2 regions of the Clostridium septicum genome follow, and region 1 is predicted to be linked to the other one. Evidence: predicted binding sites of a transcription regulator. Region 1 holds the regulator's gene; the other holds the start of a gene.
The links. The regulator Rex, encoded in region 1, represses fermentation and respiration genes when NADH is low (regulators of the CRP and FNR family bind a similar motif). The targets are predictions, from matches to a motif close to ATTGTTAANNNNTTAACAAT.

Region 1 (6,472 bases):
TAAAATAAGAGCTGTTAATTTAACTCCTAATTTATCTGCAATCTTTCTACCTTCACCAAGCAATTCAAGAGAAACCTTTTGAAGCTCTCCTCCTCTTTGTTCAGCAAATACCCAAACGCCTCTGTAGTCTGCTATATTCATCTTCCTTACCTCCCATATATCTTAGATGTAGTGTTTTTCCTTTAATTTTCCTAACACATATTTTACAGCTTCTGGAGCAGTTTCTTTTACTACTTCTCCTGCACCCTTAGTTTCTTTTGTCATTGATTTCTTAACCTTTGTAGGTGATCCCTTAAGACCTAATTCAGCTTTATTTACTTCTATATCATCAGCTGACCAAATTTTAATTTCTTTATTAGCTGTATTGAAGATATATTCAACATTCATATATCTTGGTTCATTTAATTCTTTTATAGCTGTTAAAAGTACTGGTGTTTGAACTTTTATTAATTCATATCCATCTTCTAAAGCTCTATTTATTAATAACCCATCATTTTCAACCTTTACATCTTGAACGTAAGTTACTTGAGGTATGTGTAAATGTTCAGCAATTTCTGGTCCTACTTGTGCAGTATCTCCATCAATAGCTTGTCTTCCCGCAAATACTACATCATATTCTAATCTCTTTAAAGCTCCTGCTAAAGCTTTTGAAGTTGCAAGGGTATCAGCTCCTGCAAACGCTCTATCAGTAATAAGTATTGCTTCATCTGCTCCCATACATAAAGCTTCTCTTAATGCTGATTGAGCTTGTGGAGGTCCCATACTTATTACAGTAACGTTAGCTCCTGATGTTTCTTTTATTCTTAATGCAGCTTCTAAAGCATGCTTGTCCTCTGGATTTATTATTGAAGGAACCCCATCTCTTATAAGTGTTCCTGTTTTTGGATCAATTTTTACAGCTGTTGTATCTGGAACTTGTTTTAAACAAACCACTATATTCATAATATAAGTCCTCCCCCTATTATCTTAATGCGCTTCCTGCGATAACCATCTTTTGAACTTCAGAAGTTCCTTCGTATATTTCAGTTATCTTAGCATCTCTCATCATTCTTTCTACTGGATACTCCTTAGTATAACCATATCCACCAAAAATTTGAACTGCTTTAGTTGTAACATCCATTGCTACTTCAGCAGCATAAAGCTTAGCTCTTGCAGCATCTACTGAATAAGGTTTTTTAGCATCCTTTAAACATGCAGCCTTATATACTAAATGTCTAGCTGCTTCTATTTTGGTATCCATTTCTGCTATCATCCATTGTAAACCTTGGAATGCAGCTATAGGTCTGCCAAATTGCTTTCTTTCTTTCATATAAGCTACAGCTTCTGCAAATGCGCCTTCTGCAATACCTAAAGCTTGTGCAGCAATACCAATTCTTCCACCATCAAGAGTTTTCATTGCAATACCAAAACCTTTTCCTTCTTGTCCAACCAAGTTTTCTTTTGGCACTATACAATTTTCCATTACTAATTCAGTTGTTGAAGATGCTCTAATTCCAAGCTTTTCTTCTTTCTTTCCAATTGAAAATCCTTTGAATTCCTTTTCAACTATGAATGCTGATATTCCTTTTGTTCCTTTGCTCTTATCTGTCATTGCAAATACTATAAATGTTTCAGCTACTCCACCATTAGTAATGAATATTTTAGATCCATTTAATACATAATGATCTCCTTCTAAAACTGCTACTGTTTGTTGCCCAGCTGCATCTGTACCAGCTCCTGGCTCTGTTAATCCAAATGCTCCTAGTTTTTTACCACTTGCTAAATCAGATAAATATTTTTCTTTTTGATCCTTATTACCAAATTGTTCTATTAATGATGCACAAAGTGATGTATGTGCTGATACTATAACTCCTGTTGTAGCACAAACCTTTGATAACTCTTCAACAGCTAATATATATGAAAGTGTATCTCCACCTGCTCCGCCATATTCTTTAGCAAATGGTATTCCTAACATTTTAAGTTTTGCCATTTTCTCTACATTTTCAATAGGAAATCTTTCTGTTTCATCTATTTCTGCAGCAATTGGCTTAACTTCATTTAATGCAAATTCTCTAACCATTTGTTTTACTAATTCTTGCTCTCTAGTTAATTGGAAATTCATTTAATTATACCTCCTCGTATTAAACACTTCTACTTAATAATAGTTTGAATTTTTCAATTATTTTTTCTTTATATAATGTTCTGACTATTTATTGTAGAAATTTTTACTTCTTCTTTCAATAAAAGCAGTCATTCCTTCAACCTGATCTTCAGTTGAGAAACATTTTCCAAAATCTTCGGCTTCTATTTCAATAGCACTATCTATATCCACTTGCATTCCCCTATTAATTGCATCCTTACATAGTTTTACTGCTATTGGTGCATTTGCTATTATTGTATTTGCCATAGCTTTTGCTTCATCCATTAAACTTTCTAATGGCACAACCTTATTTACCAGACCTATTCTTAAAGCTTCATCAGCTTTTATTATTGCTCCAGTATATATTAATTCTTTAGCTTTACCTTCTCCAACTATTCTTGCTAATCTTTGAGTACCTCCAAATCCAGGTGTTATTCCAAGACCTGTTTCAGGTTGCGCAAATTTAGCTTTTTCTGATGCGATTCTTATATCACATGACATGGCAAGCTCACATCCACCACCAAGGGCAAATCCTGAAATCGCTGCAATAACTGGCTTGTCTAACTTTTCTAATTTTCTGAATACTTTATTTCCAAGAAGTCCAAATTCTTTCCCTTGTCTCTCATTCAATTCTCTCATTTCTGCAATATCAGCACCTGCTACAAATGACTTTTCACCAGCACCTGTCAATATCACACAATAGATATTTCTATCCTTTTCTAAATCTGATACAACAGTATCAATGTCTTTTAGAGTTTCTGAGTTTAAAGCATTTAATGCTTTTGGCCTATTGATTGTAACAATAGCTAAGTTGCCTTCCTTTTCAAGAATTACATTTTTTAATTCCATATTCAGGTCCCCCTTTTATACTAAAAATTCATATGATTTACTAAAAAAACATATTAAAAATATTTAATTTGTTAAATTTAATTTGTTGAATTTCGTGAAAAAAATTGAACATTCAGAAATCTCTTTTGTTAATATTGTAACAATTTAAGCTAAAAAATAATTGAAGCATCAGCTTCAATTATGATTATAAACTTTAGATTTTTGTTTTGCAATAACTATTTCTAGTTTATGTTATTTTTGTAAGTTAATTATCTTTATTTATCTAGCTAATCTTCAATCTTTTTTTCATCTTCTCTATCATCCTTATGAAGTAAATAAATTAGAGTTAATAAACTTTCAGATAAATGTACATTTTCAACTATAACATCTTCTGGTACTACTAAATCTACAGGAGCGAAATTCCAAATTCCTTTTACTCCCCCTTGAATTAATGTATCACAAACCTTTTGAGCATTTATTCTCGGAACGCAAATCATACCAATATCTATACTATTATTTCTTAAGAATGATTCTAAGTAATCTATATCTTGAATTTCTATGCCTCTCATTCTTAACCCTATTAACTTAGGATTTGCATCAAATATACCTTTAAGACTTAATCCTAGTTCTGAAAATCTACTATAATTAGCTACAGCCTGACCTATGTTACCTGCACCTACTATAAGAGTCTTATACTCCTTATTTAATCCAAGTATAACACTAATTTGTTTATATAAGTCTCTAACATTATAACCGTATCCTTGCTGTCCAAAATCTCCAAAACAATTTAAGTCCTGACGTATTTGAGAAGCTGTGAACCCTATTTTTTCTCCTAGTTCTTTTGATGATATTCTATCAACATCATTTCTCATCAATTCCTGTAAATATCTATGGTATTTGGGTAATCTCTTAATTACAGCCATAGAAATGTTTTTCTTCTTTTCCATACTGTACCGTCTCCTTAGCCATTCTTATTTTAAATTTCACTGTATATACATAATAATATCATATGAAATCCATATAATCTATATTTTAACACTTTTATATTAGTATTTGAATATTTTTAGTTATCTATTTAACAAAGATTATAATTTTTATCTCCGTTATAGAACTTAAAATTGAAAATTAATTAACTTACACTATTATAATTATAGATATTAATTTAATAAAATATTATTTATTTATACTTATTTATTATTTTACTTATTATTTATGTAAATTAAACTTCAAAATACAACATTTTTTTCTTTAATTAAAATATTTTAAATAAAAAAAAATGAGACTTATGTATAACGTAGCAGATCCGTTATACATAAGTCTCTAGTATATACAAAGCTTAACCACTTTGTAACCAAGATCAGAGATCTTGTATGCTTCCCTTATGCCTGAATGTTCTCAACCTAATTCATTATATTTAAAATGATGAAATTTGTCAATAACTGCACTACAAATTTATATATATATATTTTTTTTAATTATTACTTTAAACATCTTGTAGAATTTAATACTGCCAATATCGTTACTCCTACATCAGCAAAAACTGCTTCCCACATAGTTGCAACACCAAATGCACCTAGAATTAATACAAATACTTTTACCCCTAAAGAGAAAATTATATTTTGCCATAAAACTTTATTTGTTTTCCTTGCAACATTAATTGCTTCAACTAAAGCTTCTGGTTCATCCTTCATCAATACAACATCTGCAGCTTCTATAGCAGCATCTGATCCTATATTCCCCATTGCCACACCTACATCCGCTCTAGCTAAAACTGGTGCATCATTAATTCCATCCCCAACAAAAGCAACTTTTCCTTTTTCTGACTTTTTATTTAATATTTCTTCTATTTTCTCTACTTTATCTCCTGGTAATAACTCAGAATAGTATTCGTCTATTCCTATGCTTTGTGATACTTTTTCTGCAACAAGCCCATTGTCCCCTGTTAACATTACAATTTTTCTTACTCCAACTTGTTTCAATCCTCTAACAGCCTCTTTTGCTGCTGATTTTATCTCATCTGAAATAATTATATTTCCTTTATATTCATTATTAATTGCAATATATACTATTGTACCAATTGATTCTACTTCACTATAATCAATATTAAACTTATTCATTAATTTATAGTTTCCAAGAAGAATTTCATCATTATCTATTTTAACTTTTATTCCATGTCCTGATATTTCTTCATAATTACCTATTATATCTTTATTTATTTCTTTTCCATAAGCTTTCACTATTGATTGAGCTATTGGGTGATTAGAAAAAACCTCTCCTAAAGCTGCAATTTCAAGTAATTTATCTTCACTTATATTTACTGGATTTATTTCTGTTACTTCAAATATTCCTTTGGTTAATGTTCCAGTTTTGTCAAAAACAACAGTTTCTACATCCTTTAAAGCTTCTAAATAATTTCCACCTTTTACTAGTATACCTTTTTTAGATGCTCCTCCAATTCCTGCGAATAAACCTAGAGGAACTGAAATAACTAATGCACATGGACAAGAAACAACTAAGAATATTAAAGCTCTATATATCCATTGTTGAAAACTTGCATCTTGCATTACAATTGGTGGAATTATAGCTAATGCTAATGCTAAAAATACAACTATAGGAGTATATATTTTTGAAAATTTTGTTATAAATTTTTCTGTAGGAGCTTTTTTGTTAGAAGCATTTTCTACTAATTCTAATATTCTTGATACTGTAGATTCGCCAAATTCCTTATCCACTTTAACTTTTATAACTCCGTTAGTATTTATGCAACCGGCAAGTATTTCTTCATTTTTATTAACTTCTCTTGGTACTGACTCCCCAGTTAAAGCAGAAGTATCTACAAAACTACTTCCTTCTATTACTACCCCATCTAATGGAACTCTTTCACCTGGCTTAATAATTATAATATCTCCAATATTTACATCTTCTGGTGATACTTTAATTTCCTTATCTTCTTTTAATAGATTAGCATAATCTGCTCTTATATCCATTAAAGCTGTTATTGATTTCCTTGAACGATTAACTGCATATCCTTGGAACATCTCTCCAACTTGATAAAATAGCATAACTGCAACACCTTCTGGAAATTCTCCAATAAAAAAGGCTCCTAAAGTTGCTACTGTCATTAAAAAATTTTCATCAAAAAGTTCGCCTCTTATTATATTTCTAAAAGCAGTTAATACAACATCACCACCTATTAACACATAACTTGATACAAATAACACTACTGATAGTATAGATTTATCTTCAAAAATCATTGCAATAGCATATATAATAGCTCCAATTATAAGCCTTAAATTATCTTTTATTTTAAAACTTCCATGTGAATGATTATGGCCATGTCCACTTTCCTTTAACTCTTCATTATGATTATGTCCTTTTTCAGTACAGCATCTATCATTATTAGAATGACTATGATGCTCTTCTTTAACAGAGCAGCTTGATTCAGTACATATATTCCTTTTCGAAATATTTCCATTATTTTTTTCAGATACTTTTACATCTGGCTCTAATTTTCTTACTATTTCT
Region 2 (6,472 bases), 1.6 Mb from region 1:
TATTTCTTTTTTATTTGTAAGCTGAGAGTTTATAGCAAGTTCTAAAATATTATAAGCTTTTCTATAATCCCCTTGAGATATATCTCCTATATAACTTAAAGCTTCTTTTGAATATTCTACATCTACATCCTCATTTATAAGCTTATTTATTGCTTTTTCTAAGCCTATAATTACATCTGATGATTCTAATTGCTTAAAGTTAAATATATTACACCTACTTATAATTGCTTTATGTATAGCAAAGTATGGGTTCTCTGTTGTACTTGCTATCAATGTAACTCTACCATTTTCTATAAATTCCAATAAAGCCTGTTGTTGCTTTTTGCTAAAATGCTGAATTTCATCTATATAAATCACTACTCCATTATAATTAAGTAAACTGTCTAAACTTGATGTAATTTCTTGAATATCTTTAACTGAAGCTGTTGTAGCATTTAGCTTATAGAATTTTCTATCTGCATAATTAGCCATTATATTAGCTAAAGTAGTTTTTCCAGTTCCAGGTGGTCCATATAATATACAGTTAGGAATTATCTTTCTGCTTATCAAATTATATAACGGCTTTCCTTTTCCTATAATATGCCTTTGTCCAACAAAGTCATCTAAAGTACTAGGTCTCATTAACTCTGCTAAAGGTTTATACATTTTATCACTCTTTCTTAGTTTCTTTTATTTAAAATCTTTATTATTTTCTATAGCTTTATCCAAACTTTCATATTCTTTAAAACTTTCTATATAATACTTATTGGAATTTTTAGTTAAAACTATTTCTACTGGAACATTTTCCCCTTCTGCCTCGTCTCTTTCCTCTTCATGTCCATGTACCTCTTTAGCTTTAGCTACCATATTAAGTACCATACATACCCTGTATTTCTCATTTTCTTTTTTTATACTTCTTATTGTACTTTCATACTTTTCTAAAGATGCATCTCCTAAATATGTAGAATAAAAAGATACATAGTTAACAATATTAAAGTTAACTTTACTTATATATTTACTTACTGTATCATCATATCCTTTATCATAAGATAACACTAAATCTATAGTTTCTTTAATTTTTTTATTCTCACTATTTGATACTATAGATGTACATCCTGTAAACAAAAGTGAAATTATCATTAAAACACCTACAGTTTTAATTACCATTCTTTTCATTTTACTAAAACCCCTTTTTATAAAAATTCACTTATATTATATAATATCACAACTTTTATTATGTCATATATTTTATTAAATAAAAATAAGAGATTTTCTAAAATTATAGAAAATCTCTTACATATATTATTTTAAGATAAATTAATCTTATTTATTTTTCTTCTTTGTTTCCTTTACAGGTGCCTTTGGAGCTTCAAAAGAATTAATGTATAATTGCTTAATTTCGCTCATTAATGGGTATCTTGGGTTAGCTCCTGTACATTGATCATCAAATGCTTGCTCAACCATTTCATCTAATGTAGCATAGAAGTTTTGTTCGCTTACTCCTGCTTCCTTTATAGTCTTAGGCATTCCAACTTTAGCTTGTAGGTCTTCTATAGCCTTAATTAATAATTCAACCTTTTCAGCATCAGTATTTCCACCTAATTGTAGGTAATCAGCAATTCTAGCATATCTCCATGCTGCATTTGGATACTTATATTGCGCAAATGCTGCTTGCTTAGTTGGAGCATCTGTAGCATTGAATCTTATAACTTCATTTAATAATAATGAGTTAGCCATACCGTGTGGTAAGTGATGGAATGCACCTAATTTATGTGCCATTGAGTGGCAAATTCCTAAGAATGCATTAGCAAATGCTATACCAGCTATTGATGAAGCATGAGCCATTTTTTCTCTTGCCTTAACATTTGTAGTTCCTTCATTATAAGCATCTGGTAAGTATTTAAATACTAATCTTATAGCTTCTAACGCTAAACCATTTGTATATTCTGAAGCTAAAACTGATACGTATGCTTCTATAGCATGAACTAATACGTCAATTCCTGAACATGAAGTTAATCCCTTTGGCATACTCATCATAAGTTCAGCATCAACTATAGCCATATCTGGAGTTAGTTCATAATCTGCAAGTGGATATTTAACTCCTGTTTGTTCGTCAGTTATAACTGCAAATGGAGTAACTTCTGATCCTGTACCTGCTGAAGTTGGTACTGCTACCATCATAGCTTTTTCACCCATAGTTGGGAACTTGTAAACTCTCTTTCTTATATCCATGAATCTCATAGCTAAATCTTCGAATCTAACTTCTGGATGTTCGTACATAACCCACATAATCTTAGCAGCATCCATTGGTGATCCACCACCTAATGAAATTATTACATCTGGTTGGAATGCAAGCATTGCTTCTGCACCCTTCTTAGCTGCCTTTAAAGTTGGATCTGGTTCAACTTCTGAGAATACTCTAAAGTCCATTCCAAATCTTTCTAATACGTTAGTAATATGATTTGTATATCCTAGTTCAGCTAAAACCTTATCTGTAACTATAAATACTTTCTTTTTACCCATTTCATGTAATTCTTGAAGAGCTATTGGTAAACAACCATATTTAAAGTAAGTCTTTTCTGGAACTCTAAACCAAAGCATATTTTCTCTCCTTTCAGCAACACTCTTGATGTTTATTAAGTGCTTAGGACCAACGTTTTCTGAAACTGAGTTTCCACCCCATGATCCACATCCTAATGTTAATGATGGTGCTAATCTAAAGTTGAATACATCCCCGATAGCTCCTTGTGATGCTGGCATATTTATTAAAGTTCTTGCAGTCTTCATAGCCGCTCCGAATGCTGCAATTCTTTCTGTTGATTTAACTTGGTCTGTATATAATACTGAAGTATGACCCATACCACCTAATTCTATTAATCTACAAGCCTTAGTTAAAGCTTCATCGAAAGATTTAACTTTATACATAGCTAATACTGGTGATAATTTTTCATGTGAGAATGGTTCTTCTAATTCAACTGATTCAACTTCTCCAACTAAAACCTTAGCTGATGTTGGAACCTTAACTCCAGCCATTTCAGCAATCTTATAAGCTGATTGACCAACCATATTAGCATTTAAGCCACCTTTTTCATTTAATATTATCTTTCTAACCTTATCTATTTCTTCACCCTTTAAGATGTAAGCTCCTCTTTCAGCTAATTCCTTCTTAACTGCATCATATATTGAATCCATAACTAATATACTTTGTTCTGATGCACAAATTACACCGTTATCGAAAGTCTTTGAAAGAAGTATTGAGTTTACAGCCATCTTAATGTGAGCTGTTTCATCTATAATTGCTGGAGTGTTTCCTGCTCCAACTCCTAAAGCTGGTCTTCCTGATGAATAAGCTGACTTAACCATTGCAGGGCCACCTGTAGCAAGAATTATATCTGATTCTCTCATAACATTTTGTGATAATTCAACTGAAGGTTCATCTATCCAAGCAATTATTCCTTCTGGAGCTCCTGCTTTAACTGCTGCTTCTAACACTATCTTAGCTGCTGCTATTGTAGCATGTTTAGCTCTTGGATGAGGTGATATAATTATTGCATTTCTAGTCTTTAAAGCTATTAAAGTTTTAAATATAGCTGTTGAAGTTGGGTTTGTAGTTGGAACTATAGCCGCTATAACTCCTATTGGTTCTGCAACTTTAGTAATACCGAAAGTATGATCTTCTTCTATAACTCCACAAGTTTTCATATCCTTGTATTGGTTATATATATATTCAGCTGCAAAGTGGTTCTTTATAACCTTATCTTCTACTATTCCCATTCCGCTTTCTTCTACTGCCATTTTAGCTAATTTAATTCTGTTATCATTAGCTGCCATAGCCGCTTGTCTAAAGATTTCATCAACTTGTTCTTGAGTGTATGTAGCAAACACTTTTTGTGCTGCCCTAAGTTCTTTAATTCTTTGAGTTAACTCTTGTGCATTTGTAACTGCCATTGTTATTCCTCCTACAAATATATAAATTTTATTTTTATCGTTTTATTATTTATTATTTTCTCCATCAATTTCTTATTGACTACAAGTTAATTGTATTAGATTGTTTATTTTTTGTCAATCTTTTTTGGTAAATTTTTTTCTAATTATTTTTTGAAAACTTTTAGATAATAAATCAAATTACCTTCAAGCGGGGAAAATAGCCATTTATTTCAACCCATTAACCCGCTATCAGTCTTATTTTTCCCTATTGTAATGATATTATTCTACATTTTTATTTTTTTGTATATTCTGATTATTCTCTTTTTTCTAAATTGTTTCCCTAAGTATATTTTATTGTTAACAAAGATTTAACAATAAAGTTTTTTACTATTTTAAGTTTTTTATTGTTATTATTATAACAATGTTGTGGATATTTTCTCCATATTGTAAAATTAAAAACTTTAGTAAAATAAAAGGTAAGGATTTTTAATCCTTACCTTTTATTTATTACATAGAAATTGCTCTATGTCCTATTCCTATAACAACTTCATCTAAATGTAACAATCCTACACTTAAAAATATACATACACTTAAATGTTCACCTTTTCTAGCAATTCCAATTTTACCACCAACATTTTGCCCACTTGCTCTATTCCATACCTGCATAAGAGCATCCCTAGTTGCCCCAATTATTCCACCTTCATGTAAATGCTCTTCTCTTATTACACCATTTCTCTTAGATGCAACTAAAGCTCTTTCTAAAATTTTAGAAGTAGATTCATTAATATTTCCTCCAATATTAACTGCAGTAACTAGGAAACCTTCTTTTTTAAAGTCTATTTTTAGTATTTCTTCTTCTTCTCTAGATGAAATAGCCATTTTAGTTGCTATTTTGGCAACTTCTAAACTATTATTACCCATAAACAAAATACCTCTCTAACTTATTTTACTTTCCATAATAATAACATACTTTTTTAATCATAAAAAGAAAAACAGCTAATTTTGCTGTTTTTCTTAATTGAAATTCCCTATATTTCTAAACTTTTGATATCGTTCATTTAAAAGAGCTTCTATTTCCTTTTCTTTTAGTTCTTTTATATATTCTAAAAGTTCCTTTTTAATTCCAAGAGCCATTCTTATTTTGTGCTTGTGTGCTCCGCCTCTTGGTTCTCTTATAACTTTATCTATTACTTTAAATTCTTTTAAGTCTTGAGCCGTTATTTTCATCACTTCTGCCGCTTCTTTTGCTTTACTTCCATCCTTCCAAAGAATAGATGCAAAACCTTCTGGAGATAAAATAGAATATATCGAATGTTCTAGCATTAAAACTTTATCTGCAACTGCCAGTGCTAATGCACCTCCACTTCCACCTTCTCCAATAACAATAGAAATAATTGGAGTTTTTAATCTACTCATCTCCATTAAATTTTGTGCAATGGCTTGACCTTGCCCTCTTTCTTCAGCTCCAACTCCACAAAAAGCTCCTGGAGTATCTATAAAACAAATTACAGGTCTTTTAAATTTTTCAGCTTGCTTCATAAGCCTTAATGCCTTTCTATATCCTTCTGGATTTGGCATTCCAAAATTTCTTTCTAAATTTTCTTTAGTATTTTCACCTTTATTAATTGCAATAACAGTAACACTTTCATTATTAATTGAGGCTATTCCACCTATTATAGCCTTATCATCACCAAAGTTTCTATCTCCATGTAATTCAATAAAATTTTCGAAAATATTATCTATATAAAACTTTCCATTAGGTCTGTCTTTATGTCTTGCAACATTTACCTTATCCCAAACAGATATACTTCTAATTAATTCCCTACTCATTATTTTCACCTCCATGAAGACATAATATCTTATAAAGTTGCCCTCTTAGGTTTTTTCTTTCAACAATTGCATCAACAAATCCTTTTTCTAGTAGGAACTCTGCACTTTGAAAATCATCTGGAAGAGTTTCTTTTATAGTATTTTCAATAACTCTCCTACCTGCAAATCCTATTAAAGCATTAGGCTCACTTAATATAATATCTCCTTCCATAGCAAAACTTGCAGTTACCCCTCCTGTAGTAGGATCTGTTAAAACAGTTATATAAAGTAACCCTTTATCATCATGCTTTGCAAGTGCTGCTGATACTTTTGCCATTTGCATAAGAGAAAATATCCCCTCTTGCATTCTAGCTCCACCTGAAGTTGTAAATATCACCATAGGAAGATTTCTATCTGTTGCAAGTTCAACTATTCTAGTTATTTTTTCACCTACTGCACTCCCCATACTTCCCATCATAAAATAGCTATCCATAATAGCTACTGCAATTTCTATATCATTTATTTTTCCTACTCCTGTAATTACAGCTTCTTTGTTTCCTGATGAAACTATACCTTTTTTTATTTTCTCTTCATATCCTTTAAAATTCAAAGGATTTCTGGTAACTATTTCATAAAAAAATTCTTTAAATGATCCCTTATCAAATAATTGATTTATTCTTTCCTTAGCATTTATTCTAAAATGAAATCCACATTTAGTGCATACATTAAAATTAGACTCTAGATCCTCTGTGTAAAT

Region 2: adhE (bifunctional acetaldehyde-CoA/alcohol dehydrogenase) is a predicted target of Rex. The motif match lies at 4,027-4,046, and genes of this name have one in related genera.

The regions. Positions count from the first base shown of each region.
Region 1 is NZ_CP023671.1:2,110,434-2,116,905, reverse strand. Features, by position in the region: gene CP523_RS09590 (electron transfer flavoprotein subunit alpha/FixB family protein) at 1-141, opposite strand, end outside; gene CP523_RS09585 (electron transfer flavoprotein subunit beta/FixA family protein) at 163-942, opposite strand; gene CP523_RS09580 (acyl-CoA dehydrogenase) at 962-2,101, opposite strand; gene CP523_RS09575 (short-chain-enoyl-CoA hydratase) at 2,186-2,968, opposite strand; gene CP523_RS09570 (redox-sensing transcriptional repressor Rex) at 3,235-3,894, opposite strand; gene CP523_RS09565 (heavy metal translocating P-type ATPase) at 4,426-6,472, opposite strand, start outside.
Region 2 is NZ_CP023671.1:269,296-275,767, forward strand. Features, by position in the region: gene CP523_RS01195 (replication-associated recombination protein A) at 1-645, opposite strand, end outside; gene CP523_RS01200 (hypothetical protein) at 670-1,155, opposite strand; gene adhE (bifunctional acetaldehyde-CoA/alcohol dehydrogenase) at 1,303-3,927, opposite strand; gene CP523_RS01210 (HutP family protein) at 4,414-4,827, opposite strand; gene CP523_RS01215 (acetyl-CoA carboxylase carboxyltransferase subunit alpha) at 4,921-5,736, opposite strand; gene accD (acetyl-CoA carboxylase, carboxyltransferase subunit beta) at 5,729-6,472, opposite strand, start outside.